4 regions of the Paenibacillus sp. FSL R5-0636 genome follow, and region 3 is predicted to be linked to each of the others. Evidence: riboswitches for the same ligand, from Rfam matches in the RefSeq annotation. Region 3 holds a riboswitch; each other region holds the start of a gene.
The links. A riboswitch is a leader RNA that binds a small molecule or an ion and turns the genes downstream of it on or off. The one in region 3 is predicted to bind cyclic di-AMP.
Positions count from the first base shown of each region.

Region 1: another riboswitch for cyclic di-AMP. It lies ahead of MKX34_RS27620 (alpha/beta hydrolase); the one in region 3 lies ahead of MKX34_RS17035 (APC family permease).
Region 2: another riboswitch for cyclic di-AMP. It lies ahead of MKX34_RS00190 (3D domain-containing protein); the one in region 3 lies ahead of MKX34_RS17035 (APC family permease).
Region 4: another riboswitch for cyclic di-AMP. It lies ahead of MKX34_RS02680 (hypothetical protein); the one in region 3 lies ahead of MKX34_RS17035 (APC family permease).

Region 1 is NZ_CP150232.1:6,042,693-6,050,356, reverse strand. It holds gene MKX34_RS27635 (alpha-glucuronidase family glycosyl hydrolase) at 1-1,098, shown strand, start outside; gene MKX34_RS27630 (Nif3-like dinuclear metal center hexameric protein) at 1,147-1,917, shown strand; gene MKX34_RS27625 (hypothetical protein) at 2,002-2,175, shown strand; cyclic di-AMP (ydaO/yuaA leader) riboswitch at 2,496-2,682, shown strand; gene MKX34_RS27620 (alpha/beta hydrolase) at 2,770-3,597, shown strand; gene MKX34_RS27615 (exosporium glycoprotein BclB-related protein) at 5,115-6,929, opposite strand; gene MKX34_RS27610 (LacI family DNA-binding transcriptional regulator) at 7,132-7,664, opposite strand, start outside.
Region 2 is NZ_CP150232.1:39,582-47,245, forward strand. It holds gene MKX34_RS00180 (HD domain-containing protein) at 152-1,435, shown strand; gene MKX34_RS00185 (TatD family hydrolase) at 1,487-2,257, shown strand; cyclic di-AMP (ydaO/yuaA leader) riboswitch at 2,456-2,685, shown strand; gene MKX34_RS00190 (3D domain-containing protein) at 2,971-4,137, shown strand; gene rnmV (ribonuclease M5) at 4,313-4,864, shown strand; gene rsmA (16S rRNA (adenine(1518)-N(6)/adenine(1519)-N(6))-dimethyltransferase RsmA) at 4,861-5,745, shown strand; gene yabG (sporulation peptidase YabG) at 5,911-6,813, shown strand; gene MKX34_RS00210 (Veg family protein) at 7,090-7,365, shown strand; gene MKX34_RS00215 (small, acid-soluble spore protein, alpha/beta type) at 7,509-7,664, shown strand, end outside.
Region 3 is NZ_CP150232.1:3,766,198-3,773,861, reverse strand. It holds gene MKX34_RS17045 (DsbA family protein) at 179-895, shown strand; gene MKX34_RS17040 (disulfide oxidoreductase) at 892-1,356, shown strand; cyclic di-AMP (ydaO/yuaA leader) riboswitch at 1,551-1,710, shown strand; gene MKX34_RS17035 (APC family permease) at 1,835-3,652, shown strand; gene MKX34_RS17030 (iron-hydroxamate ABC transporter substrate-binding protein) at 3,856-4,863, shown strand; gene MKX34_RS17025 (iron ABC transporter permease) at 5,084-6,139, shown strand; gene MKX34_RS17020 (iron ABC transporter permease) at 6,139-7,173, shown strand; gene MKX34_RS17015 (ABC transporter ATP-binding protein) at 7,229-7,664, shown strand, end outside.
Region 4 is NZ_CP150232.1:598,074-605,737, reverse strand. It holds gene kdpB (potassium-transporting ATPase subunit KdpB) at 1-1,019, opposite strand, end outside; gene kdpA (potassium-transporting ATPase subunit KdpA) at 1,036-2,712, opposite strand; gene MKX34_RS02680 (hypothetical protein) at 2,929-3,345, opposite strand; cyclic di-AMP (ydaO/yuaA leader) riboswitch at 3,598-3,787, opposite strand; cyclic di-AMP (ydaO/yuaA leader) riboswitch at 4,207-4,371, shown strand; gene MKX34_RS02675 (hypothetical protein) at 4,452-4,994, shown strand; gene MKX34_RS02670 (hypothetical protein) at 5,009-5,530, shown strand; gene MKX34_RS02665 (hypothetical protein) at 5,664-6,023, shown strand; gene MKX34_RS02660 (hypothetical protein) at 6,486-6,695, opposite strand; gene MKX34_RS02655 (ABC transporter permease) at 6,727-7,664, opposite strand, start outside.

The DNA of each region.
Region 1 (7,664 bases), 2.3 Mb from region 3:
ATCGTGATTTGGCGTTGTTTCGTATATAACTGCAAGCAGGATTGGCGTGACCGTAAGACAGATCGGGCCAGAGCGGCATATGATCATTTCAAACCATTGGATGGCCGATTTAATGATAATGTAGTGCTGCAAATCAAGAATGGACCGATGGATTTTCAAGTCAGAGAACCGGTATCTCCGCTGTTTGGCGCACTGGAACATACCAGTCATCTGATGGAGTTTCAGATTGCTCAAGAATATACGGGGCAGCAGCGGCATCTCTGTTATCTTGTTCCACAGTGGAAAGAAGTCCTTGATTTCAATACTTATGCCAAAGGGCAAACTACGCTTGTGAAACATGTTGTGGACGGATCGGTGTGGGGAAATAAGTATAATGGTGTGGCTGCTGTAACTAATGTTGGAGATGACATGAACTGGACGGGGCATGGGTTAGCTCAAGCTAATCTGTATGGATATGGAAGATTAATTTGGAATCCGGAGCTGACGGCAAAAGAAATAGCTGAGGAATGGATTCGGCTTACCTTTGGCACTGATGAAGGTCTAGTGGCTGCTATTCGCGGGATGTTGATGGACTCATGGAGGATTTACGAATCTTACACAGCTCCATTAGGTGTGGGTTGGATGGTTAATCCGGATCATCATTATGGGCCGAATGTGGATGGGTATGAATACGCCAAGTGGGGAACGTACCATTATGCGGATCATAAAGGCATTGGTGTGGATCGTTCAGTCAAATCGGGAACGGGTTATAGTGGACAGTATATGGGTCTTAATGCATCAAACTATGAGAATCTAGCGTCTTGTCCAGAAGAGCTGTTGCTGTTCTTTCATCATGTTCCATACACGCATGTTCTGCAATCGGGGCAAACGGTTATACAACATATTTACGATACTCATTTCGAGGGGGCAGAGCAGGCTGCACAGCTTCTAGCGACATGGGAATCACTTGAAGGCAGCGTGGATAGTGGATTGTATATGCAAGTGAAGCAACGTCTTGAAGAGCAAGCAGAGCATGCGCAGGAATGGAGAGATCGGATCAATACGTATTTTTACCGCAAGAGCGGAATTGAGGATCTTAAAGGCAGAAAGATTTATTAGATTTCGAATCGAGGGATGATGATAGTGAGCCTCACGATTAGAGCGATTATGGAAGATTTAATGGGAACTGTGGAACAGGTAGAAGGCACTGTCGATATTCTGAACCCAGGGGAACCGGAAACTGAAGTCACAGGGATTATTACGGCCTTCTCTGCCACACAAAATGTTGTGGAGCAAGCAATAGCGTTAGGAGCCAATTTGCTGATCACGCATGAAGGTGTATTTTATAGCCATCATGCGGCGAGCGAGTGGTTAGAAGGTGATCCGGTTTATCATGCGAAAAAAAGTCTGATCGAACATTCCCAAATTGCTATTTTTCGTTATCATGATTATTGGCATCGGCAAAAGCCGGATGGAATTATGGTGGGTTTGCTGCGAGAACTAGATTGGTCCGCATACGTGGAAGAGCAGCAAGCAGCTGCTACGATTCTCACTATTCCTGCTATGACTGTACTGGAAGCTGCTCAGTATATTAAAAGTAAGCTAGGGATCTCTTATGTACGCGCTGCTGGTGACCTGTCTCTGTCCTGCAAACGCGTAGGGATATTAGTAGGTTACAGAGGAGGCGTGACGATGGCTATTCCGCATTTTAATGATCACAATCTTGATTTAATTATTGCTGGAGAGGGACCAGAGTGGGAGACTCCGGAATATGTGCGGGATGCAGGGCACCAAGGCAGATCTAAAGCGCTCATCATGTTAGGTCATGCGGAGAGTGAAGCGCCGGGAATGAAATATTTAGCTGAAATCTTAGCAGACAAATATCCCATGCTTCCTAGCCGGTTCATTGCTGAACAACCCATCTATCAGATGGTTTAATCTGGGGAAATAAAGAGTACGGAATAAATAAACATATTATGGAGAAAATGAAGGGAAACAGGTCACTGAGAAAGGAGTGTTTCAATGGAAATTCCTTTGGAGGCTGATGAAGTATTAAGTCGGATCAAAAAGCTGCAAAGCGACGGAAGCTCGATCAGTAAAAAACAAGTAAAGCAGAGCGATCCTGAGCTTATGAGAAGTGCGCTGTTCTTTTTTCCAAGCTGGGAGCATGCATTGAAAAACGCCGATCTTTTGTAGCCATAGTATTGTAAGAGAAAGCTAAGTGGACAGGGGAATATCTCTGATTCTGCTTAGCTTTTTTCATATCTCCAGTGAAAAGGATGGCCTTTATATAGAAAGTACTGGTGTTTTAACCTCCGTTTGGCTTGGTTCAGAGCCATTTTCTTAAATAAAACGAGTAAACAAGAGCAAAAGAAAGAGAAAATGAAGAGTATGCTCAATATGAAATGAAAAGCATTGCTTTCAACATTATTTTGACCAGAGCCCTCCTTTACAAGCAAACCTTACAAGAGTATGATTCATCTCAGAACTGACAATTATCTTAAATTTACAATTACATAAGCAATCCGCTTAATTTCCGTTTCTGGAAAGCGGGGGAACCAACAACTGGCAGCCGATGTGAGAGTCGGCACTGGTTATGGGGTGAATCCTGTTCCGGGTGCATAACATGCATCCCTGCAGGTAGGGCAACTCTCACTGCCCGAATCCGACAGCTAACCTCGTAAGCGTATGGAGAGAGGATGAATGGCGTGTTTAGTGATGAATAGCCACAGAGAATCCCTCTGTGGTTTTTTGCTGCGTTTTTAAGCAGATATAGACGTAGAATTTATTATGAAAGAGGTGTTACCTTTGCCTATCGCTAAACTGAACGGAACTTCGCTCTATTATGAAATCAATGGAACTGGCACTCCGGTTGTGTTTATCCATGGACATGGATTAACACACAGTATGTTCAAACCACAGCTGGAGTATTTTTCCGATAAATATAAAGTGATTTTGTGCGATTTACGGGGGAATGGTAAGTCTGGTAAACTGCTGGAGGCCCCACATGAGATTATTGAGACGCAATGTCTGGATCTGATTATGCTGTTGAATGACCTAGGTATTCGTGAAGCAGTTTTTGTAGGAATCGCCTATGGTGGCTTAGTCGTTCAGCATATTGCCAAACAATATCCTGAGCGTGTAAAAGCAATTGTGGTCGCAGACAGCTTCTGTAGGACTCACGGATCAACAATTGTAGGGAAAATACAAACTATGGCAGCATATTGCAGTTTGCTAATGTATTATCTCCCAAGCGAGCTGGTGTTGCCTTCGATTCGGATGATGTACCGAGAGCGCTGGAGTCTGGCCTACAATGAGATTAGAAGAGGGCTGCTGGACAAACGTCCCCGGGAGCTATATCGGCAAAGACTGGCTACAAGCCATGTTGATTACACCAGATGCTTAAAGGCTTTTAAACGTCCTGCTTTATGTATTGTAGGGGACTTTAATGAATTTGGAGTGAATTGTATGAAGGAAATGGTGTCCCAGCTGCCACATGCGCAGTTGGCGATTATTCCGAACGCATTAGATCCAAGTAATCTGTGCCAGCCGGAGCAATTCAATGCGATTCTTCAACGTTTCTTAGAGAAGCAGCAGGGCAGTCAGCAGATTAGCTGATCTATAGGGAGACCTTTACAAGCGAAGCGTTTAAGTGGAAAAAGGCGTCCCATAGCCAGGGAGCATGAGCTGGCTATGGGACGTCTTTCTGGGTAGAACTTTAGGGAAATTCTCCCTAAAGTGAAGGGGATTATGGCTTCTAGCACGTGAATTAGGGAAATTCTCCCTAAAGTGATAGAAAGCATGGCTCCTAGAACGTGGATTAGGGAAATTCTCCCTAAAGTGAAGGGAATTATGGCTCCTAGAACGTGGATTAGGGAAATCCTCCCTAATAATAGGGTGTTTTTAGCCATAAATGGGTATTTGCATGAATTTTTAGGGAGGATTTCCCTAAAAACCTTATTTTAAAACGATTATCGATGAATATTAGGGAGGATTTCCCTAATATAATGGATATCTAACTAAAGGCTGGCTCATCAGTAGTGAAATCTACGAATGAGCCAGCCTTTGGTATTTTACTAACCGGTGGATGTTGAACATTTACAAGCATATTGTACCTAGAACGCCACTTAATGTCCCTACCCTACCACAGCATCAAATATAGTTCACCCGACGTGGGAAAGAACAGTAGTCTCTAAGTAGTGAAGGTAAGAGTATAGAAGGGGCGTAGTAAGCGTCTCACCCGACATGGGAAAGAACAGTAGACTCTAAGTAGTGAAGGTAAGAGTATAGAAGGGGCGTAGTAAGCGTCTCACCCGACATGGGAAAGAACAGTAGACCTAAGTAGTGATGGTAAGAGTATGGAGGGAGGCGTAGTAAGCAGCGCATCAGACGTGGGAAAGAACGGTAGACCCTAAGTAGTGATGGTAAGTGTATAGAAGGGGCGTAATAAGCTGCTGACCCGACGTGGGAGAGAACGGTAGACCCTAAGTAGTGATTGTAAGTGTATAGAAGGAGGTGTAGTAAGCAGCTCATCAGACGTGGGAAAGAACGGTAGACCCTAAGTAGTGAAGGTAAGTGTATAGAAGGAGGCGTAGTAAGCAGCTCATCCGACGTGGGAGAGTACGGTAGACCTAAGTAGTTAAGGTAAGTGTATAGAGGGAGGCATAGTAAGCAGCTCATCCGACGTGGGAAAGAAACAGTAGACTCTAAGTAGTGATTGTAAGTGTATAGAAGGAGGTGTAATAAGCAGCGTATCTGCAGCTCCTGATCGAGACCAAAGGAAAGGAAGGTTTCGGTAATAGGGATTCAGCCTCCGGACATGAGTAGGAGAGAAGAAGAGCGGGGAGTGGCATTGACAGACTATCGGACTCAAGCGCTCTTATTTGCAATATTTTCCTATTTTTGAGTTGCTATTGGACCCCATAGGCGTTATTTGTACAAAATAGACGCTATTGAGCACCATTTCTGCCCAATAGCGCCTCTCAGGTCCGATGATCTCTCTAAACAGGGATAAATTAACGAATAGCGGCATTTGAGTCCGAAAGATCAAGTAATTGTACCGCATATTACCAAAAAGGCATCTGTCACTCCTTAGAAGGAATGGCAGATGCCTTTTTTTGAATTTGTTTTAATGATTATACAATCGTAAAGCCAGCACTTGCATAACCAGTGACTGTATTTACAAGGGTGAGGCCTGTAGCAGTGGCTGAGAATACCATAAGCAGACGTGTCTGTGGTGTTACAGCAAAATTGATATCATTTGTAATTCCATTGACAAAAGTTCCTAGATTAATAGTATCTGTGATAGGTGGGAGCGCTACTAATGCCCCTGGAATAGCAGTAAATGTGTTATTTGGTGTGGCCGATTGGTACAACTGTGCTGTTACATTTATTGTAGTACCAAGCAGCGATAAAGCTATGGTATTACTGAAATAAGCAGCAAGGGATGTTATCACTCCTGCACGAGGAGTCGAGAATGCAAAGTTGATAAGCGGTCCAAGGAGAGTACCTGTTAAATCAACATTACCGCCAACAAGAGAAATGCCTGTGGCTGAACTTCCGAAGCCTACAAGGCTTGTTGTTCCCACCAAACCACCTAAAACCGTGGTCATAATAATAGGTCCTCCGGATGCCAGCGGAATAATTGCACCGTTACCGGTTGCACCAGTGACTCCGGTAATGCCAGTAGCTCCAACCGCGCCGGGATCACCCGTTGCACCCGTAGCTCCGGCAACGCCGACCGCACCGGGATCACCAGTCGCACCCGTTGCACCCGTAGCTCCGGCAACGCCGACCGCGCCGGGATCACCAGTCGCACCCGTTGCACCCGTAGCTCCGGCAACGCCGACCGCGCCGGGGTCGCCAGTCGCGCCCGTTGCACCAGCAGGGCCTGCCAAGCCTGCAGCGCCAGTCGAGCCAGTCGCTCCAGTTGCTCCTACGCCTGGACCTGCTGGTCCTTGCGCACCTGTTGGCCCTTGAATCCCCTGCACACCCTGTGGTCCTTGAGGTCCCATCGCGCCACCAGCGATTAACAAGTAATCTGGTGAACTCCCGGGTATTCCAGTAGGTCCAGAAACGGTAGCAATATAGGTGCTGCCATTGAAGGTTACTACTTGACCTGCTGGATAAGTAGGACTTTGTGCAGGATTAAAGATTACAATCCCTTGCAGCCCTACCCCTTGCGGCCCCTGAGGTCCTTGAAGTCCCGGTGTTCCTTGAGGGCCTTGAGGTCCTTGGGGGCCTGTGGAGCCCCCAGCAATTAATAAATAATCTGGTGAACTTCCAGGTGTTCCCGTTGGTCCCGCAACAGTAGCTATATAGGTACTGCCATTGAAGGTTACTACTTGACCGGCAGGATAAGTAGGGCTTAATGCAGGATTAAAAGCAACAATTCCTTGCAGCCCTGCCCCTGTAGTTCCCGTTGCTCCCGGAACCCCCTGAGATCCTTGCGGCCCCTGAGGTCCCTGTGGTCCATGTGGCCCTTGAGGTCCAGTCACACCTTTAATAGGTAATCCAATTGCTTGTGTAATAGAAGCCTGAATATGTCTGATCTGAATAATCAGCTGATCTTTGCAATTAGGGTCAATCTTCGTGGCGAGAATAAAAGATAATAACTCAGCTAATAGCAGTTGAAGATTAGTGCCAACGCTTACGACTGAGAAGGGACTGACTTCGGTCGATACAATGGTTATCTCTACTACAGAAAGTAGCTCAGTTCTAAAAGGGCTGCATAACTTAGAAGTATGCAAGAATTCCAATAGCTCTCTTAACACTCTTTGGAGATTGACAATATGAAGTGTTGTGGGATTCGTAAGTACGGGGGGTACCACTGCAGAGAGATCAGTGACTATTTTTAATAGTGCGTTACACTCCCTCTTTCTAATAGGACTGCTGATCCTTCCATGCTTGTTTAGGATAGCATCGCCTTTAAATGGTCTGTAATCAGGCATATTTCTATATCTCCTCCTTGAACTTCTCCTGTTCATTCCTTTAAAAAATGGGAACCTGCCCAATCAGCATATTCTGAGAAGCGGAAGTTGTTACAATAATTGCCCTGAAAGCCGTTATTCCTGAAAGTCGTTATTAATGAAGCAATACAAAAAAAAGGCAGGCCACCGCTAATTACGGTAGTCTACCTTTTTAATAGATACGTTAAGTAGTCTCTCCTTTAATAAGAGTTACGTCTACAGTAGTGTTGTTGATTAGCTCTCCGTCAGCACTTTCGATCATTTGCAGGAGAGTATTGGTCAGCATGACCCCGATCCGATCACTAGGTTGCATAATGGTAGTCAATTTAGGACTCTGAAGCATGCGGGTAAAGCTGTGGTAATCATAACCGATGATTTTCAGTTGCTCGGGCACTCGAATGCCTTGCTGTTCAGCATAAATGTATAAAGCATAAGCCACAATATCATTACTGCAAAATACTCCATCATATTCTCGAAGTTGGGCTGGAGAGATATTTTCGGTGACAAAGGACCAAAAATAATCAAAGGTAAGCTTATTGTGCGCACCTTCGATAATATCGTAGGTTACACCATGTTTCATACTAGTGATGACAAAAGCATCCCGACGACGATTCGCTAGAATATCCAGATCTAGCGGGCCGGAGATATGTAGCAACCGTTTACAGCCCAGCTGTATCAAATGTTCGGTAGCTAGCTCACCACCGCGGTAATTATCCG
Region 2 (7,664 bases), 3.3 Mb from region 3:
ATGTCCCTATAAAAATTAAGAATTACCCTGAAAGCATTTTGTCGATTTACCAAGACCAAAAATGATACTTTTCGACAAAGTACGACATAATTACTTATTATATACTGATATTAGTTAAAATCATATTAAATTATTAGAAGGAGTTGATCTCATGAAGCAGCCGCTCACGGAAGAAAAGGTTTTCAAGGATCCCGTTCATAATTATATTCATGTACAGGACACGATTATTTGGCGACTAATTAATACAAAAGAATTTCAGCGTTTACGCCGGATTCGCCAGTTAGGTACCTCATATCTCACTTTTCATGGTGCAGAGCATAGTCGATTTTCTCATTCTTTAGGAGTATATGAAATTACACGAAGAATCATTTCGCAATTTGAGCGCAGCGGGTATAAGGATTGGATTCCGGAAGAAAGTTTGCTTACTTTGTGTGCGGCTTTGCTGCATGATTTAGGGCATGGCCCATTTTCCCATTCTATAGAAGAAGCTTTTGAAATGAACCATGAGGATTGGACCTGCCGGATTATTTTGGAGGACACGGAGATTACCGAAATATTGCGTGATGTGGAGGAAGATTTTCCTCGTAAAGTAGCTTCAGTTATCTCTAAGACTTATGAGCATGAAATTGTTGTCAATTTGGTTTCCAGTCCGCTGGATGCTGATCGTATGGATTATTTGCTGCGTGATGCGTACTATACAGGTGTAAACTATGGAACCATCGACATTGATCGGATTTTGAGAATGCTTCGTCCTTATAATGGGCGGATTGTAGTAAAAGAATCAGGTATGCATGCCATTGAAGATTATTTAATGTCACGTTATCAAATGTACTGGCAGGTATATTTTCATCCGGTGACGCGCAGCTCTGAAATTATTTTGCGTCAAATCTTCCGTAGAGCTAAAGAATTGTTCCAAGAGGGGTACAAATTTCGCTTTATGATCGCTCCGCTGGAAGATCTCTTTCGAGGAGAAGTAACAGTGAAGCAATATTTAATGCTTGATGAGGCACTGGTACAGACTGCTTTTATGCAATGGACACTTGAAGAAGATGAGTTATTAAGCGACTTGTGTACCCGTTTTATTCATCGTAAACTGTATAAATATGTAGAGATCGAGAATTTGGATACAGATATGATTACGGAAATCCGCAGCAGTTTTGCGGGAGTGGGACTTAACCCAGAATATGACCTAGAGATTGATTATCCGACAGATTTGCCTTATGATGTGTTCCGTCCAGGAGCAGCCTTCGACAATAATCAAATTTTACTGCTTGATCGGAATGAGCAATTGCGGGAAATTTCAGAGGTATCGGATATTGTGCGCTCAATAAGCGGAATTCATCGTGGCAGATATCATCTATATTTCCCACAGGATAAGCTGAAAAAAGCCCTTACACGCTTGCCCTCTTCTGTAGCAGAGATTTTTGCAAAATAATACAAATATTTATGGAACTATTGATAAAAACAACAAGGAGTGAGCTTTAAAATGTATCTGTTCGACACACATACACATCTAGATGCGCCTCAATTCGACGAGGATCGCGAGGAAGTTATTGCTCGTGCAGTAGAGGCCGGAGTTAGCAAGATGATCAATATTGGATTTAATCGGGAAACGATCCCTTCAACGATGAAGCTGGCTGAATCTTATGATTATATTTATGCAGCGGTGGGCTGGCATCCACAGGATGCGATTGATATGAAAGAGGGGGACCTCGATTGGATCGCCTCTCTTTGCAGCCATGAAAAAGTGGTGGCCATCGGAGAGATTGGATTGGATTATTATTGGGATACCTCTCCCAAGGATGTGCAGCAGGAGGTCTTCCGCAAACAAATCGGACTAGCCCGTGAACTAAAAATGCCAATCTGCATACATGACCGTGATGCTCATGAAGATGTTGTACGGATTTTACGGGAGGAAAAAGCAAATGAAATTGGTGGCGTGATGCATTCGTTCTCAGGCAGCTGGGAAACAGCAAAAATGTGTCTAGACCTTGGATTTCATTTGTCATTTGGAGGACCGATAACGTTCAAAAATGCCAGAGTGCCTAAAGAGGTGCTTGCACAGACGCCATTGGACCGATTATTGATCGAAACAGACGCTCCATATTTGACTCCACACCCCTTCCGTGGCAAGCGAAATGAGAGTGCTCATGTGAAGTTAGTAGCAGAGGCTGCGGCTGAAATTAAAGGGTTAACATGGGAAGAATTGGCTAAAATTACGTATGCGAACGCACTGGAACGATTTGGGATTGTCTGAAAACAGGAGTAAAACGGGTGAAAAATAGAGAATAGCCGATATATTAAACTTTTTTAATATAAAAACGGCTGATTATTACAATATTTTAACCATATATTTGCGTAAACGTGGTTGAATCGTCCTTTACAACATGCATCAAAACAGGATATCATCTTTTCAGTGATGTGAGCTGTTGTTATTGTGACAGCCATTGATTCATGGATCGTCTCGCTGAGTCTCCGTATGGAGAACGGGGGAACCAATATTGAACTGCCGCATGCCTGTATCTTGAATACGACTAGGAATTGCCGCAGAACAATATTTGATTTCTTCACGTGGTCTTTGGGGTGAATTTAAGGGCAACCGCCGTGAGCGGGTGACCTGAAATAGGGCGTCTCTCTTTCGTCCGAACCCGACAGCTAACCCCGTAAGCGCAAGTAAGAGAGGCAACCTCGTGCACAAACATTCCCGCGTATTCTGACATCGGAGAAGCCACGAAAGAGTCCTCAAGAGAACTCTTTTTAGGCTTCTTTATTTTTGAATAAACTGAATGTTGCCCGCATACTGTTATATAACAGGTGTGGGAGTAGCTGTGCCGAGCAGGCGATCCATGAGCAGGAGACGCTAAGTTAATACGTGCGTATCCTGTGACAATCTCAAATAGTTTCGTCAAAGAAATTCAGTCCTCATGATATACAAATTGACGACGAGGCTATGTAAGGAGGATGGAGAGAATGGGCTTATTCCAACCAGAGGTATCCCATGATTCGCAGTCATCCAGCAGGTCTTTCGCATTACGGTGGGAGCAAGTAAATACTCGCGTACTTTTACTTGCAGGTGTGATTTCAATCGCAATCGCGCTGTTAATTCTGCTGTACGTACACGGTCAAAGTAACAAACAATTTGTTTTAGTAATAGACGGGCAAACACAGACACTTGAAACGCGAGAAGCACTTCTTGGTGATGTGTTGGAGAAAGAGCAAATTTCGCTGCAGCCGCATGATGAATTATCTTTAGGTCTGAGTGATGAAATAAAAGACGGTGACCGTGTCGTTATCAATCGTGCGCAGAAATTTAGCCTTACTGCGGACGGAGCAACAAAAACGTTATATACGACCGAAGACACCATCGGTCAGGCGATTGACAAACTGGGTATCAACCTAGAAGGCTATGATAAGATTTTTCCTTCGTTAGACACCACCATCTCTGCTGACATGGAGATTAAGATCGTTCGTATCAACAAGCAAACGGTACAGCGAACAACTAACTTACCTTTCCGTGTTATTAAGACAGCAGATCCCTCCCTTACTGTGGGAACAGTTAGAGTGGCACAGGCAGGCAAACCAGGCGTCATGGTTCAGCATATTGAAAAGATCTATCAAGACGGAGAACTGGCCTCTATGCGCATGATCGGCAAGGAAGTACAAACGGTAACAAAAGATAAGATCATTGCCGTTGGTACTAAAGCACTTCCTAAGCCTACTGTAGTTGCTAAAGCTACAACAACTTCCAAATCAAGCACTACCTCCAAAACGACTAAAGTTAGCGCTAAGACTAAGAACGTCACAAGCAAGGCTGGCGTAGACTTTGAGTACAAGAAGATGATTAAGAACGTCTCCATGACAGCTTATTCGTCAGAAGAGCCAGGAATAGGTACTAAAACTGCCTCCGGAACACGCGTAACGGAAGGTCGTACAATTGCAGTAGATCCGAATGTAATTCCTATTGGCTGGTGGGTTTATATCGATGGGCTTGGATTCCGCCGTGCAGAGGATACTGGCGGTGCCATTAAAGGCAATAAAGTGGATGTCTATTATGATTCCCTGAGCCATGCTCGTAATTTCGGCCGTAAATCACGTACCGTATATGTGATTGGACCTGTGAAACCAGAGCTTAACTAGAACTAAAGCTTTTGCAAAAAATCCTTTGATAAGCTATAGTGATGATAACCGTTAAGGAACGCTGGATGATCATTTCGTTGATCGCAGAGCAACCGCTCATCACTTATACATTCTTTAACCAAAAGAAGAGGAGCGAATCTCTTCTTTTTGCTTTTTTTGGAAGGAGTCAAGAAATATGATTAAGGAATTAATCGTCGTTGAAGGCAAAAGCGATACCGTAGCCATTAAGCGTGCTGTGGAAGCAGATACGATTGAGACAGGCGGCTCTGCTGTAAACCGGACTGTAATTGCGAAGATTGCGCTAGCTATGGAACGCAGAGGGGTTATTATTCTTACGGACCCGGACCATGCTGGGGAGCGAATTCGTAAAATCGTTTCAGCGAAGGTGCCGGGCTGCAAGCATGCTTTTATTCCGGAGAAGGACGCAACTCGAAAAGGGGATATCGGTGTAGAGAATGCATCGCCAGAGGCGATTCGTCATGCGCTGCGTAATGTACATACCTCTTTTGAAGGAGCACCTGCTTTGATTGGTATTGATGACCTTATGGCCGCTGGAATGCTTGTACACCCTCGGGCTGCTGAAAGACGTATGGCGCTTGGTAATTTGCTTGGAATCGGATATTGTAACGGCAAACAGCTGTACAAGCGGCTGGCGATGTTTGGGATTACGCGGGAGGAATTTGCCGGGGCTCTCGCCCAAATTGATCAGGGAGGCATTACTTCATGAGTGGTAGAGAGGAAATTTCGACTCCAAAACGGACCAAAGAGATTATTCAACGTTATGGATTCAAGTTTAAGAAAAGCCTGGGACAGAATTTTTTGATTGATCAAAATATTTTGGACAAGATTGTAGACGCTGCTGGACTAGATAGCGATTCTGGGGCGCTGGAGATCGGGCCGGGAATTGGAGCGCTGACGGAACGTCTGGCACTAACAGCCGGTGCTGTAACTGCCGTAGAGATTGACCGTAGACTGATTCCAATATTAAAAGACGTACTTTCCCCTTATCCCCATGTTAAGGTTCGTAACGATGATGTCCTCAATGTGAACTTGCAGGAAATGTTCAAGGAAGATTTCACCACTGTGAACAAGGTCAGTGTGGTTGCTAACCTGCCTTATTATGTGACTACTCCGATTCTGATGAAGCTGCTTGAAGAGAAGCTTCCCCTTGATAACATCGTTGTAATGATTCAGAAGGAGGTTGCGGAGCGTATGGCTGCATCTCCAGGTGGAAAGGAATACGGAAGTCTTAGCATTGCCGTGCAGTACTACAGCGAGCCTGAGCTCGTCTGTATCGTGCCGCGTACGGTATTCATCCCTCAACCTAATGTGGAGTCTGCTGTTATCCGTCTGAAGGTTAGAGAGCATCCTCCGGTAAAGGTGGAGAGTGAGAAGCATTTCTTTGAAGTGGTTCACGCTTCTTTCACACAGCGCCGCAAGACGATTGCTAACAATCTGAAGGCTCGTTACTTCCCTGAACAAGGACGTGAGCAGCTGGAGGCTTTACTCGCAGAAGCGGGTATTGAACCGACCCGTCGCGGAGAAACACTCAGTCTTGAAGAATACGCCCGCTTAAGCGGTGTTTTGCTAGCCGCTGGAATTGAATAAGCAATAAGAAACGGTTGTTGTCTTAAAGGACGACAACCGTTTCTCGTAGAAATATAAGGATGTTATTCTGGTGGAGCATTATACATTCTTATATTTTAAAAATATGGCGAGTTATGAACCAACTGAGGCCTTTGCCCATACGATGGGGTAGAGGTGGTGGTTGTAATGAATTTAGGAGACTTGGTCGTTCGCAAATCTTATGGCGGTGATTTAACATTTCGTGTAGATAATATTGTGCAGGATAGAGCCGTCATTAAAGGCACAGATTTCCGCCTGTTGGCGGATTCTCCTCTGGATGACCTGGTTCAAGTGCCTCCTACCCGAATAACGGAACGGGGACAGCAAGCACAGATCAAAGCGAAGGAATCACTGACACAGCTGCGGAAGGACCGTCAGGAGCAAAGTCAGCGGAGCGGGGGAACCCTAACAGAGGGGACATGGGCTCCACCGTCCAAGGAAGCTCCTTATTTTGAAGTGCCGGGTAAAGTACTGCATCTGGATGGCGATCCGGCATATTTGAATAAGAGCCTTAGCTTATACGAGCAGCTGCGGATTCCCGCTGAAGGGCATCATGTTCATGAATCTGCAATGGCTGATACGTTATACCGGCTGTTGCCCCGTGTACGCCCAGACATTGTAGTGATCACTGGTCATGATGGGGTATTGAAGCAACAGCATACTTACGATCTGTATAGTCTGAATAGCTATAAAAATTCGCAAAACTTTATAGCTGCTATTAGGGTAGCTAGGGAGTATGAGCGGAATTTTGATGCGTTGACTATTGTTGCCGGTGCTTGCCAATCTCATTTCGAGGCATTACTTGGAGCTGGGGCTAATTTTGCCAGTTCACCTGGTCGAATTTTGATCCATGCTCTGGATCCCGTTTATGTAGCAGCAAAATCATCCTTTACTTCCATCAGGGATACTGTAAATCTTAGTGATGTTCTGAATAATACCATCAGCGGTAATCAGGGTATTGGTGGTGTTGAGACCCGTGGCAGCTTCCGTATCGGAATGCCGCGGCTGCAGAATCTGTCGGCGCTAAAAGTGACACCATCAGCCATTTAAGCGGCAGAGATAGGTCTATGGTTTCAGGAATATAGGTAATTTGAATGGGCTGAATAGAATATCCGAAAGAAAGGGTGAGCGCTGAGCTTAACCCTTTCTTTTTTTCTTTGTGATGCCTATATTACAGATAACAAGGATATTAGTCCGGCGCTGATTTCCCGCAAAAAAATTCCGTTGACAACGAAATATGCATCAACTATAATTAATTATTTATTTGCTTTGACATTGTCCTGAAAAAGTTGTATAATGGACAAGAAAAGAGGTGGTCGTCAGGTAATGGCTAATAACGCGCTGTTGGAAATCAAACGCAGTCTTGAAGCTCACGTCGGTCATAAGATCACATTGCGTGCAAACGGAGGTCGTCGTAAAACCGTTGAACGCACAGGTGTCCTGGAAGAAACGTACCCTTCTGTATTTATTGTCAAACTGGATCAGGAGCAGCAAACTTTTAAGCGAGTCTCCTATAGCTATGCCGATATACTTACTGAATCTGTGGAAATCACAGTTTGTGAAGACGATGGGCAGATGCGGATTATGTATATTAAAGCTTAATGTTTCACGAACAGTCTCCTTTGGAGGCTGTTTTTTGTTTGCGTTTTTTGGGACAAATATTTGGTGCATGATCCGTGTTCTAAGCAAGCATACTAATTGGGCAACGGGTTAATCATTTATTTTCATAAGGGAGGAATTCCGTAATGAGCCGCAGAAAACGAGGCATGATGTCGGAGGAACTGAAGACAGAGTTAGCCAAGGAGCTGGGTTTTTATGAAACCGTAGAACGTGAGGGCTGGGGTGGAATTACAACTCAAGACGCTGGCAACATGGTGAAAAAAGCGATACAGCTTGCTGAA
Region 3 (7,664 bases):
AATAAGAGCAGCGTTTCTCCTTTTGGAGTCACGCTGTTTTTTTTGACTATACTGTTTGCCAAAAAGAGATTAATAATTATATAATTTTAAATGTATATGATAAAAACTACATTAGTCCCTAGAGGACAGAAAGGAATTCTCCTTGAGTAAACCTAAAAAAAGTCCAAATGTTCCCCAGTTGAGCAAACAAGAGAAACGACGGGTAGAACAGGAGCAACAGAAGCAGAAAACGAGAATTTTAGTTATTAGTTCAATAGCTGTAGTAGTTATCATTTTTGTTGGATTGTTTATGTTAGCTTCGAAAGATGCAGCAAAGAATGTCTCTACAGGAGAACCGGTAGAATTCAATTACAGTGAGCTACCTAGGATTGGTAATGAGGATGCACCTGTTAAGCTTGTTGAATTTGGCGATTTCAAATGTCCAGCTTGTTCCCAGTTTGCTGGCTCCATGAAACCGAAAATTGTTCAAGATTTTGTCAACGAGGGAAAAGCAGCTCTTTACTTTGTAAATATGGCTTTCGTTGGTCCTGACTCTGAGACAGCTTCACTAGCTGCATTGTCTGTATACCATCAGAATAAGGATGAATTCTGGAAGTTCTATGATGCTGTATATGCGCAGCAAGGGGATGAGAGCGACGAATGGGCCACTGAGGATTTCTTGATAAGCCTTGCTGAAAAAGAGAAATTAGCGATCGATTACGATCTGTTGCGTAAAGACATCCAAGAGAAAACTTATGCAGATGAGCTGAAGAAAGACATTCAGTTGGCAACTGACGCAGGCGTGACAACTACGCCTTCGCTCTACATTAATGGGGTGAAAACGGCTGAACCTTTCGATATTGAAGCGATTACATCTGAAATTAACGCCGCCGCAAAAGCAGTGGAGGCAAAGTGACAAAATTCCTATCTTTTTGCAAGCGTAACTGCCTCTATCTGGCCTGGTTTGTCTCTTTGGTTGCTGTAGCTGGTAGCTTGTATTTAAGTGAAGTCTTGAAATATGAACCTTGTAAGCTTTGCTGGTTTCAGCGGATTTTTATGTATCCGCAGTTATTTTTGTTGGGAATTGCCACTTTCCGTGGAGATAAGCGCATCATTCCTTATGTGCTTCCATTAAGTTTGATTGGTGGCAGTATCTCAATCTATCATTATGCGGAACAGAAGATTCCAGCGTTAAGTAAAGTTCTACCTTGTACAATTGGTGTTCCTTGTAATAAAGATTACTTGAACTACTTCGGATTTATTACGATTCCTTTGTTAGCTTTAATCGCTTTTGCTCTAATTAGTCTCCTTCTTTGGTATGGACGTAAGGAAGAAGAAATGATTGAAGTAGATGCAGAGGAGAGCTTAGGATTTTAGTTTTCGCTTTGGAAGTTACAAAAAAGCTGAAAAGGTATTAAAATCACGGGCTAGAGGGATAATTGAAGATAATGAAAGAGAGCATCCAATAAGACGCTATATTTGAGCTTATTGGATGTTTTTTCATTCTTTTTTCATTTTTTTCAACGCTTTACTGTAGGCACTTTGTAGACTAATATTAGACCTTGTGAGAAGTTGAATATGCGCTGAATTTTCTTAGGAAAAACGGGGGAACCAAACTTGGCATTCATGCCAATGGGGTGAATCGGAACCGGGTCGAACAGACCTGTACCGTAGGGCTATAACCACAGCCCGAATCCGCCAGCTAACCTCGTAAGCAAGGTGGGAAAATGACCATGCATAAGCATGCGGATCATTTCCGTATGCTTATTTTTGTGTCTGCATTTATGAAATCCACCAATGAAAACAGCGCACGGAAATTCCGTTTCAGCTCCCAAAGAAAGGAACTGTATCCACCATGGTAAGCAAGGTAAAACGACTATTGATCGGACGTCCGATGAAGTCGAATGAACTCGATCATGAAAAGTTATCCAAGGTTAAAGCACTGGCTGTCCTGTCTTCTGATGCGCTCTCGTCTGTAGCCTACGGAACGGAACAAATTCTGATTGTACTGGTGGCTGCCGGGTTTACTGCCATCTGGTATTCCCTGCCAATTGCATTAGCCGTATTGGGCCTGCTGGCCATCTTGATTTTATCCTATCGGCAGACGATTTTTGCTTATCCGCAAGGAGGCGGAGCTTATATCGTAGCCAAGAGCAATCTTGGTATTCCGACAGGGCTGCTCGCTGGGGGTTCATTATTGGTGGATTACATTCTTACCGTAGCGGTTAGTGCCTCGGCAGGGACGGATGCGATCACATCGGCTTTTCCAAGTCTTCATAATCATACTGTTCTCATCGCTGTATCTGTTATCGTTCTATTAACAATCATTAATCTTCGCGGAGTGACTGAATCGGCTTCGTTCATCGCAATTCCAGTGTATTTGTTTGTGGTTTCGATTGTTGTTCTGATTATCTCCGGTATCGTTAAATATGCAATGGGTGGCGCGCATGCGAATGTTCCTGAAATAGGCAGCGCCGTATCTAATGTAAGTTTGTTTCTACTATTAAAAGCGTTTAGCTCTGGTTGTTCAGCCCTAACGGGGGTTGAGGCCGTATCTAATGCGATCCCAAACTTTAAAGCACCGGCTGAGAAAAATGCAGCCAAGACGCTAATGATCATGGGACTTATCCTTGGCTTTATGTTTACCGGAATCACTGTGCTGGCGTATTGGTATGGTATTGTGCCAGATGAAAAGGCTACGGTTGTCTCTCAGATCGCTGAATCGACCTTTGGCCGTGGCGGATTGTACTTTTTCATTCAAGGGATTACAGCAGTGATTTTGTTCTTGGCAGCTAATACAGCATATTCAGCGTTTCCGCTGCTTGCCTTTATGTTTGCAAAAGATAAATATCTGCCACACGCATTTATGGTCCGTGGTGACCGCCTGGGCTTCTCAAACGGGATTATTTTTCTAGGAGTTATGTCTATCATACTTGTGGCTGCATTCCATGGGAATACGGAAGGTTTGATTCCACTTTATGCGGTAGGCGTGTTCATTCCTTTTACCTTATCCCAACTGGGGATGATGGTGCATTGGATCAAAACAAGACCTGCTGGATGGGTGAAAAGATTTGTTGTAAATACCATCGGTATGCTGACTACATTGACGATTACGCTTATATTTATCATTACTAAATTCTCGAGCGTATGGATGGCATTCATTTTCTTACCTGCTGTAATGTTCGTGTTCCACCGTATTCATAAGCACTATTTGAACACTGCGGATCAACTGCGTATATGTCCGGCTACTGATAAACCTATAATTAAAGGAAGTACTGTAGTTGTTCCTGTTGCAGGGGTTACACGTGCCGTATTACATTCCATCAGCTATGCGAAGTCTCTAACAGATAATGTTGTTGCTGTGTATGTAGGCTTTGATGAAGAAGACATTCATAAGATGGAGCAACGGTGGGAGGAATGGAATCCAGGCGTACGCCTGATTGTACTTCGTTCCAGATATCGTAGTATCATTCGTCCGTTAGTGAAGTTTATCGATACGGTTGAGTGGAAGACAGCTGCGACGGATCACATCACGATTCTGATTCCACAGTTTATTACCAAACATTGGTGGCAAGCCGTGCTTCATAATCAGACCAGCTTTTTAATCCGCTCGTATCTAATGAATCAAAAGGACGTTGTAGTAGCGACTGTCCCTTATCATTTAAATAAATAAGTAGAAGATTAAAGATGAGGTTATATCCGGAATGTTCGGAATATAACCTCTTTTGTATTTTATATGAAGGAAATTGTTGCAAATCCACAGAATTTGAAATTTATATGTTGACACAGAGAATGAGAATCAATATCATTTAAAGGTGAAGCAGAGGTAAAGATCACCTTTGAATATCAAAGCAGTTACATATAGGAGGGTTTTTAATGTTTTGGCTTAACAGAAAAAGATCAGGAAGCATGAAAGTGACAATGAGCGGACTAATAGTGATGACGCTATTACTTTCCGCTTGTGGTAATAATAATGCTGAAAGTTCATCAAATGCAGGAACAGCGCCTACAACAGCTCCTACAGCAGAATCTACAGAGGCACCTGCTGCTCCTAAGACATTAACAGATTCAATGGGCCATGAAGTAACGATTCCGGCTAATCCACAGCGCGTCCTGGGTTCATATTTGGAAGACTCATTGGTAACTCTGGGTGTGACTCCAGTAGCTCAATGGTCAGTTACAAATGGCGTTCAGGATTATCTGGCCACTGAATTGAAGGATGTTCCTACAATTAGTTACGATCTTCCGTTAGAGGCTGTAACCAGCTTTGCTCCGGATCTTATTATCATCCCATCGGAGTCTTCTGTTCAGAACGGGATTTACGATCAGTTGAATAAGATTGCACCCACTTATGTAATTGGGGATGAACTAAATCAAGATTGGCGCAAATCTTTGCTCAAGATTGGTGAGATTTTGAACAAAACCCCTGAAGCAGAAAAAGCCATTAAAGATTATGATGTTAAAGCAGCGGCTGCGAAAGAACAGCTTGCAGGAGCTATTGGACAAGAGTCCGCGGCTATTCTATGGTTGGTGCAAAAAAACTTCTATATTGTAGACGAAACCCGCAGCAGTGGTGCTGTATTATATACAGACCTTGGCGTAAAGCTTCCTAACTTAGTAACAGAGATCCCAGTAGGAACAAGAGCAACTTGGAATCCGATCTCGCTAGAGAAGCTTTCTGAGCTGACTGCAGATCATATTTTCCTTGTAAATAGTGATAAGACTGAGGGTTCGGAGATCTTAGATAGTGCAATTTGGAAGGGCATCCCAGCTGTGAAAGCTGGAAATGTGCATGAAATGAGCTCAACAAGCAGCTGGCTTTACAGTGGTGCGAACGCTGGCAGCAAAATCATTGACGATGTGCTAAAAAGTCTTGTGAAATAAAAGTCGTAATTCACCATGAATGAGACTGATCATTTCGGTGGGGAAGGGCGTGCAGATCAAGTATCTCGGGATACAAAGATCTGCACCATTTTTTTATAAACCAATCCCATAGTACGGAAAAATCGTTCCTGCAATTGTACAACATAAATATTTTTGCGATAATGAGAATGATTGTTGTTATCATATAAACCATTGTAACTATTGAATAAGGAGACAACCCATGGTTTCACCCTCAGATTTCGCAAATCGTATTAAAAATGAACCCAAAAAAGCTTTACATACCCGACCGGCAGCTGCCATTGGTATTCTTATTTTTGGACTTGCTGCTATTGCCTTCGGATTGGCACTTTCGGTTTCAGTGGGTGCGGCAGATATCAAGTTAGCTACAGTATGGGAAGCTATATTTCATTTCAATCCAGATTTACAAAAACATCAGGTGATCAGAGAACTGCGATTTCCACGTGCTATTGCTGGCGCCTTAGTCGGTGCTTGCTTCGCAGTAGCAGGGGCTATCATGCAGGGGATGACAAGAAACCCGCTTGCGGATTCAGGGCTGTTAGGCTTGAATGCAGGAGCAGGAGTAGCGCTGGCAATAGTATTTGCTTTTGCACCCTCACTCTCATTCACTTCACTAATGTTGTATTGCTTTATCGGTGCCGCTGTGGCCTCTTTTATCGTATTCGGAATCGGTTCGCTTTCTTTTAATGGCCTGACCCCCTTGCGATTGACACTAGCAGGTTCGGCAGTTAGTGCTTTATTGGTTGCTATTAGTCAGGGAGTAGCTATTCTTTTCAACTTATCTCAGGATATAGCCTTCTGGTTAGCCGGTGGGATGGGGGGAGCTAGCTGGACTCAGATCAAGATTATATTCCCTTGGGTGGCCGTGGCCTTAATTGCAGCGATGATGTTATCACGATCCGTTACATTGCTCAGCTTAGGAAGAGAAGTTGCGGTTGGTCTGGGGCAGCGGACAAGGTTAGTTCAGTTGGCATGTATGATTGTTGTGGTTATCTTAGCTGGAAGTGCGGTTTCAACGGTTGGCCCGATTGCTTTTATAGGACTAATTATTCCACATGTTACACGTTATTTCGTTGGAGTGGACTACCGCTGGATTATACCTTGCTCGGCTGTTCTGGGGAGCTTATTGATTATCTTTGCAGATATTGCCGCAAGAATGATAAATGCACCGTATGAGACACCGCTAGGAGCCTTAATTGCCATCATCGGCGTACCTTTCTTTATTTATTTAGCGAGTAAGCGGAAGGGGGAGCTGTAATGCCCAAAATAACCCTTACTCCAGATGAAAAAGAACGCCGTACACGCGCCCTAACGGTGTTATCGCTCCTTGCTATACTGATCGTCGTGGTGTTTATAGTCAGTATGAATACAGGGTTTATGCGTCTATCCCCACTGGAGGTATTACATACACTGCTGGGTGATGGAACACATCAGCAAAAGCTTATTTTATTTGATTTCAGATTACCCCGCATCGTAATTTCATTGTTAGTTGGAGCGGGCTTTGCAGTATCAGGCTGTATTCTACAAAGTCTCGCACGTAATGCACTCGCCGAACCGGCTACGCTGGGCATAAGTGCTGGTGCAGGTTTTGCTGTAATCATTTTTATCTCGTTCTTTCCGGCTACAACAGCAGCTCCGGTATTTGTCTTGCCTCTCCTAGCGCTTGGTGGGGCTGGCCTGACCGCAGCTTTAATCTATATTCTTGCCTACCGGAAGGCAGATGGTCTGTCTCCTACAAGGCTGATCCTTATCGGGATTGCGGTCGCTGCAGGAATCAATGCTTGCCAGCTTGTATTGGCACTTACGCTTGATCCTAATAATTATCAATTTGTAGCTACTTGGATCGCCGGGAAAATATGGGGTGGGGATTGGAGATTCGTCCTTGCTTTGCTGCCTTGGATCGCGATTCTGTTACCGTTCGCCTTCTATAAAGCCCGGGTTCTAAATGTATTGAATCTAGGGGACCATACTTCATTAGGTCTAGGAATGCGTGTGGAGAAGGAACGTATTCTCCTTCTGGTAACAGCCGTAGCGCTTGCCGGCTCCTGCGTCGCAGTAAGCGGAGGTATTGGCTTCGTCGGCCTGATAGCACCACACCTGGCTCGCAGGCTCGTGGGACCCCGTCATCAGGTGTTATTGCCTGCTAGTGCTTTGACAGGGGCGCTTCTTATGATTACCGCTGATACCATCGGCAGATGGGTGTTGCAACCTGCGGAAGTTCCGACTGGCATTGTGGTTGCGATTATTGGCGCACCTTACTTTTTATATTTACTCGCCAAGTCTAAAGCGTAAATTAGTTCATACTTAGGAGCATAGCTCCATAAAACTTTTAAGGGAGTTGTAGATCATGTCAGAACGTTTGAATACAGAAGAATTAAGTATTGGGTATGCAGAGGCTACTATAGTTAAAGGATTGAACTTGTCTATCCCTACGGGAAAAATCACCGCACTAGTGGGCGCTAACGGCTCCGGTAAATCTACAATCCTCAAAACGATGGCCCGGATTATGAAGCCGAAGAGTGGCACCGTAATGCTGGACGGCAAATCGATCCATAACTTTTCAACTAAAGAGGTTGCTAGGCAGCTAGCGATTCTACCGCAGAACCCAACGGCTCCTGACGGTCTGACGGTATCTGAGCTGGTCAGCTACGGTCGTTTCCCTCATCAGAAGGGATTTGGCACGATGACCGCTGAGGATCGCAACATCATCTCCAACGCCATCTCTGTTACGGGCATGGAATCTTTTCATGATCGCCCTATTGACCGTCTCTCAGGTGGACAAC
Region 4 (7,664 bases), 3.2 Mb from region 3:
TTTAGCGAACTAATAGCTGCCCAAGCCGTAAGCTCAGCTTCCGTTTCATCTCCAACTGGCACAAAATCACTCGCCATCCGGTTTCCGAAAGTAATCGTACCGGTCTTATCTAGAATCATTGTATTAATGTCGCCGGCAGCTTCAACGGCCTTCCCTGACATAGCAAGGACATTAAACTGTGTGACGCGGTCCATCCCTGCTATCCCGATAGCAGAGAGCAGTCCCCCGATTGTGGTCGGGATCAGACAGACCAGCAAGGCGATCATAACAGGAATATCTAGATCAACGCCCAGATAAGTCGCAATTGGCCGCAAGGTCACTACTACAATCAGGAAAATCAACGTCAGACTGATCAAGAGTGTATTTAGTGCAATTTCATTGGGTGTCTTCTGACGTTTCGCCCCTTCAACGAGGGAGATCATCCGATCCAAGAATGACTCACCGGGATCACTGGTAATTTTGACTTTAATCTCATCACTAACTACCCGGGTGCCGCCTGTGACTGAGCCGAAATCTCCGCCGGCTTCCTTAATAACAGGTGCAGATTCACCTGTAATTGCCGATTCATCTACGGAGGCCAGCCCTTCAATCACTTCACCATCGCCAGGGATAAGTTCTCCCTGACTGACGATCACGATATCTCCTTTCCGCAGCTCGGAGGAAGAAACGGTCTTCACAGACCCTCCAACGAGCTTATTAGCTGTGATATCCTGTTTCGTTTTCTTAAGCGAATCCGCCTGGGCCTTCCCGCGGCCTTCAGCCAGCGCTTCAGCGAAGTTGGCAAACAGCACTGTGAATAACAGAATGAACAACACCGTGATATTGAAGCCTACCGATTTCTCTGCATTAAAATATCCGGGGGCCAGTACCATAAGCAATACAATAATCGTGCCGATTTCGACTACGAACATGACCGGATTTTTGATTAACGTCACCGGGTTAAGCTTAATAAAGCTATCCTTTACAGCGCTTAGGAGTATGGGTCCCGTCAGCAGCTTTTTTCTTTTTACAGTACTCATCTTGTTCTCCCTCTTCCTACCGTAAGGTCAAATATTCTGCAATCGGGCCGAGCACAATGACCGGCAGAAACGTCAGCGCACCGATAATCACTACCGTACCAATCAGAATTCCGGTGAACAGACCATTGTCTGTGCGGAATGTGCCAATCGTCTCAGGAACCGGCTTCTTCTGGATCAGTGAACCTGCAACTGCCAGCATTGCGATTATAGAGACATAACGGCCAAGCAGCATTACGATCCCGGTTGTAACATTCCAAAAGGTGGTATTGTCCGCAAGCCCTTCAAATCCTGAACCATTGTTCGCGGCAGAAGAGACATATTCATATAACACTTGGCTAAGTCCATGGAATCCGGGATTCGTGATGGAACCGTTGCCCAAGTCCGTTAAGAACGCACCTGCTGTTGGTACAAGGATAATGAACGGATGCACAAGGATAGCAATCGCAATCAGCTTCATCTCCTTGGCTTCTATCTTTCGCCCGAGAAACTCTGGTGTTCTGCCAACCATTAGTCCACATAAGAAGACGCCCATGATGGCATACATCAGCATATTGATTAGTCCTACACCTTTTCCCCCGAAGACGTTATTGAGCATCATTAGGGCCAGAGGGGTAATGCCACCCAGCGGTGTCAGCGTATCATGCATATTGTTAACACTACCTGTCGTAGCTGCCGTTGTTACCGAAGTGAACAGCGAAGATTGCGGGATACCAAAACGCACCTCTTTACCTTCCATGCTGCCTTGCGAAGACTCGATCCCCAGCGCATTAATAGCGGGATTCCCTTTAGTTTCCGCATAATAATTCAGCCCCAGCAGCAGAACGAACAAGGTCATCATTGCTGTGAAAATCACCCAGCCCTGACGTTTGTTCTTAGCGAACAATCCGTACATATATGGCAAAGAGGCTGGCAACATCCACATAGAGAGAATCTCCAGAACGTTCGTAAGTGGATTAGGGTTCTCAAAAGGATGCGCTGAATTGGCTCCGAAGAAGCCGCCACCATTCGTACCTAAGTGTTTAATTGACTCCAAAGAAGCGACTGGACCGATAGCGATTTGTTGCGTCTGCCCTACGAGTGTAGTGACCTCAAGCGATGGCTTGAGCGTTTGTGGCACATGCAACCCTACCAGCACCAATGAAACTAGCAGAGCTAATGGAATGAATACACGAATATGTGCTTTTACGAAGTCCTCAAAAAAATTCCCGACTGATTTCTGTCCTGTAATCCCTCTGACAAAAGCAACCGCAACAGAAAATCCGCTCGCTGCAGACGTGAACATCATCATCGTGATGACTGCCATTTGTGAAAAATACGATAGTCCCGTCTCCCCGCTATAATGCTGCAGGTTCGTATTGGTCATAAAGCTGATCACCGTATTAAATGAAAGCGTCTGTTCCATATCGGCAATTCCATTCGGGTTCAGCGGCAATCCCCGCTGTAATCTTAGAAAAATATAACTGAAAGCAACCAGTACGATATTAGTTAAAACAAAGCTGAGTGCATACTTCTTCCAGGACATTCCGTCCCGTTTTTTCAGGCCGATCAGCTTATAAATACCTTTCTCTGTGCCTGCAAACCAGCGATCCGTACGATTCGGTTCGTTAGAAAATACATGATATAAATACGTCCCCATCGGCTTGACCAACAAGATGAGAATTACAATTACGACGACTATTTGCAAAATGCCCATGAATGCCCCTCCTTAAAATTTCTCAGGATGAATCAACGCGTAAACCAGATATATAAACAACAGTAGGGTAACAGCGATTACTAGAATCACAGCTTATCCCTCCCCGTATCCTCAACTACACCTGCGCACCAGCGCATAAAGCCATAAAATAACCCGTAAATTACAGCTAACGAAGCCACCATATACAGATCCATCATATCTTCCGCACTCCTTCCATTATCCTTGATGAGGTGATCTATCGATTAGAAAATCAGCATCACCACTATGGGAATAGATTACATAGCTCGCACCAAGTCTTTTATAGACCAATCTAGGATTTATAGAACTTGTAATCACAAAAATTGGCTGTGTCGTCCAGGTACGGCACATCTGAATATAGCGGCAGCAAAGCGGAAAGCTGCTCTCAAACAGATATACCCTGCCTACCGGGAACGATGGGCGAAACCAAGTGCTCTGATGGCGGGTATCCACTAGAATAACCTGCTCGATTCCGAGCTCCTCTAGTAAAGCTTTCTCAGCCAGATTGTTGGTTAATCCCGCCATCTTAATACCCCTGAACTTCAGAAGTTTAATGAAATGTTCTCCCGCCTTTGTAGGCGCACATACAAGCACATATTCATTCTGATCCGTCATCTCTTTTTTCTCCTCCTGCTCATTTACAACAAGGAGGCAACGAAAATCTCCGAAAGGATGTTGACCTATCGTCATTTTCGGGCACAACCTAAAGCTCGGTTGTGTCACGTCATTAGACGCTGCCTTACAAATACCGCTAATGATGAATTTAGCGACCTCTTGGGGGAGGCCTCCATAAATGCTTTGCTTCTAAGAGCACAGCAAAAAGCCACAAAGGATCTCCTCTGTGGCTCGCTAGCGGTCACATTGCACTCATCCTCTCTCCATACGCTTACGAGGTTAGCTGTCGGATTCGGGCGGTGAGAGTCGCCCTACCTGTATAGATGCGAGCTCACTCGCACCCTCTACAGGATTCACCCCATAATCAGCTTCCGACTCTCACATCGGCTGCCGATTGTTGGTTCCCCCGCTTTCCTTATCGGAAATTAAGCGGATCAAATATTCGATTGTCGTTGAAACAGGAGTAATCATACTCTTATGCACGAAGACTTGTAAAACCTGAATGATGCCAAAATAATGCAAATTAAAAACTATTTTCCCATTAGATAGCGCTTACTTGATATCTAATCTCTCTATATCTCTTGTTTACTCGAGTTTCGAGCGTTTAATCGCTATCTATAACCCATGTGATTTTATTCACCTTTTTAGAGCGAAAATACTGCAAATTCCCTTTATAGGTAGAAACGCAAGAAGCTGAGGTTGAGCGAGAAAGAGGCGCGATAACACGCCATAAATACCTATTTACCTCGTTTTTCAGTCGTAGTCGGCAGGATATGGTTAAAATCGCTCTAAAAGAACATTTTCCGTTTTTTACAGAAAATCTTGAAAAGAGTATGATTCGGGTTGAATCTAATTCATGAAAAACAATCAACGCTGAGTTCCTGCATTCGCAGGGAACGGGGGAACCATCAGGCCACCTGGCCTACTTGGGGTGAATCCAAAGGAGACTGCGTAAGTCTCAATAGGTAGGGCGACTCTCACCGTCCGAATCCGACAGCTAACCTCGTAAGCGTAAAGAGAGAGACCCTTGATCCGCCACGCTTTGGCCCAGGTATATCTGCCTGTAATCCAAAACCGCAGCAGAGGTCCTCCTCTTGCTGCGGTTTTTGCGTTACCTGAGCCTATTAGGTGATAGCACGCTGGATGGGGTGAATGTTTTGAAGCACTATTATTTAGGGATACATCAAGGGCTGCTTGAGCCGATAAGTCTAAATTACGTTTGTTTCGGGGCCTTGTGGTTCGAAGAAAATAATCACAGATACATTGTAGGTTATGCATTTGGCCAGAACCAGATCCAAGCCCTTCGCCAATTCAGTACACCTTCTTCTTGTAAAGACTGTTTAGACTCTAAGATTGTATATGAAATATATAAAAAAATTCGAGAACAACAACAGCAGCAGGATTGGTCATCGCATCAAAAACTCCCGTGGTTTACAGCCTTCAAGGAGCCTTGGAAAGATGTAAGCGCCGGTTGGTATGTCTTGAGATCCCGCAGCACCTTTCCCTTACATCTATCTGTTATACGGAAAGAGAAGTTCCGACTATGGCTAGAGCATACCGCAGTCTGTGAGAATAAAATGGAAATGCTCGCTTGTGTAGAAAAGGCTAGTGTCACTCATCATGTAGACTTAAAGCTTTTGGAAATCTAAGGAGGAACCCTACTATGGACCAGCGCAGACTATCCCGCATTGAAGTATTTGTATTGGATGAACCCGAGCCTATTCACTATGGAATGGAAGGGGCTGAAGGCTGCCGTTATGGTATTCTGAAGCTCACCTGTAAGGGAGGTTGCAGTTGGGGGGCTTGTCTAATCTCTGCCAACACCAAAAATTTCGATCTCATTAAATGGAGTTCTTTTTTACGGGCTATCTGTCATTGCCGTCTTGAGGAAGCGCTGGATAAGGTCCGCCGCGAAGGTTCAGATTGGGAGCAGGTTAAGCTTGAGCTAGTTCAGGGTGCTTTGCAGGATTTAAAGGCCAAGCTCCAGGGTAAATCCTTGGCTGGGCATATTCAGCAAGGGCGTCTGTACAGTGTTGCAGCTGGGGGGAGCAATTCCAGAAGTGAACGGCTCTACTACAAACCTTCCAAAGCTTTATCCACTGCCTCCCAGCAGAAACACAGTTGCCCGGAACCAGACACCGCCGATCTTATCAATAAATCCATCTCTTACTTTTCTATATTATAGATTCAAGCAAATCTCTCATTCTGAAAGGATCGTGTTCACCATGCCTGACCCCTTACCTCCCGTGTCCACCTACAGTGCTAAATTTGCAGAGTGTGTTCAAAAGTATACTAATGAAGTCTACGTACTCAGTTCCATGTTATTAGAACAATCTAATGAGGCAGACAAGGTTACTATCCGCACCTTCACAGAGCTTCATAAAATATATCGTCAGGATAACTTCGACCCTCAGTTATTCTCTATCCACGCTTACCGCACTTGTATTCGCCAGTGTGCTGATTCTTTTGCCCGGCGCTCTCTTCTATCGGCTAAGGGATTACCTTGGGAGGAACAGCTTGTGAAGGTATTGTGGTACGGCTTAAAGCTGCCTCTTTCTCAAATAAGCATTATTCTGCAAAAAAGTGTTCCTGCACTGAAAGCACAGCTTAGAGCTGTACGGGAGCAGATGACCGCCCAAGCGGATATACGAACGAGCGCAAATCTTTCTATAATTTAGTCACTGACTAGAATTCAGACGATCTTTAAGCGCATGAAGCATCTAACGGACTCAGGAGCCTTTAATTGAAGCTTTTCCTCAAATTTGGCCGGCGTTCGGACTCCAGTAGAAATCCCGAGCGATGAGCGTCTCGGATCGTCTTCAAGCAGGCCCTAATCATCTTCCACCAAGGCAAGGCTTACGGACCCAGATGACATTATTTGCACGTTTATCGCCTTTTGAGCATAGTATCGGACTCCAGTGCAACTATTTGGTTAAAAGAGCTACTAATTCACCGTTTTTCATGCCAATAGCGACTATTGTGTCCGATATCTTGCCAAATCTCGATGATTGTTGCATTTAAGTGTTGCTGGGTCCGTTAGCTATATCAGCTCGTATACAAAGAGATTGCCAACGCAAAAACGGGGATATCCCAGCAACCATAAATGGCTGTTAGGATCCCCCCCGAAAATTCAGTACCTACTATTGTGCCTTACTCTTACGCGCCTTACTCTTACGCGCCTTACTGTACATCCACAATCCTGCCAACATCCCCACTATAGCAACACCGGTCAATACGCCTTGAACGAAATCCATAAAAGTGGAGCCATCCGGAAGCATTCTACTAACCGAAGCCAGTGATACCGAACTCATTAAAAGCATAATGGTATATTGTTCGCTTGGAGACATCATTAGCACTCCTTAAAAGTTATATGAGGCCTTCTTAGATCTTGTATGCTTTCATTGCTTTTCTGATTTCTTTAATACTTGGGCGTTTGCCGTACATCAGTACGCCGGTACGATAGATCTTGGCTGCCAGCCATCCGAAGATGAAGGTAGTCACAAGCAGGATCAGCAGCGATACAATGACTTGCCAGATCGCCACCTCACCGACACCAATTCGGAGCAGCATCGTCAATGGTGAAGTGAAAGGTACATAACTCGCTATCTTAACCACTAGAGTATCCGCATTGGAGATACTGAACAGTGGAACATAGAACGCTACGAAGCCTAACATCATGATTGGCATTACCGCCTGGCCGAGATCCTCCGTACGGCTGACAATCGAACCTACAGCCGCATACATCAAGGCATAGAGGAAGTAACCTAAGACATACAAGACAAATCCATAGAGCAGCAAGTTAATATTGAGCTGGCCTAAATCCAGATCAAAGTCAGCCAATACGGTTGCGTTATGCGGGAGCGTCAAATTGACGACGATCGCTGCGACAAAGATCCCAATTTGCAATATTCCTACTAAGAAAACACCGATAACTTTACCGAACATTTGCGCTAAAGGTGAGGCACTTGTAATGAGAATCTCCATAATCCGCGAGCTTTTCTCAGAGGTTATCTCAGCGGCAATCATGTTGCCTGTCATCATAATGGACATAAAGAACAACATAAGCATGGCATATACGATAATGTAGTTAATGGCCGGAGTGTCCTCCTGAGAGCTTTCACTGCCACCGCCTGCCTTAAGCTGTTGTGTAGTAATCTGCACTGGTGTTGACATTGCAGCAATCTGTTCAGAGGTCAGCTTGTCGCCAACGATGAATTGTGTGTTTGCTTGCTGAAGTGCATTTTGAAGATAAACTTGAACATCTCCGTTTAGTTCCCCATCATTACTGTGATAAGTAACGGGTGGAAGCCCTTCACCAG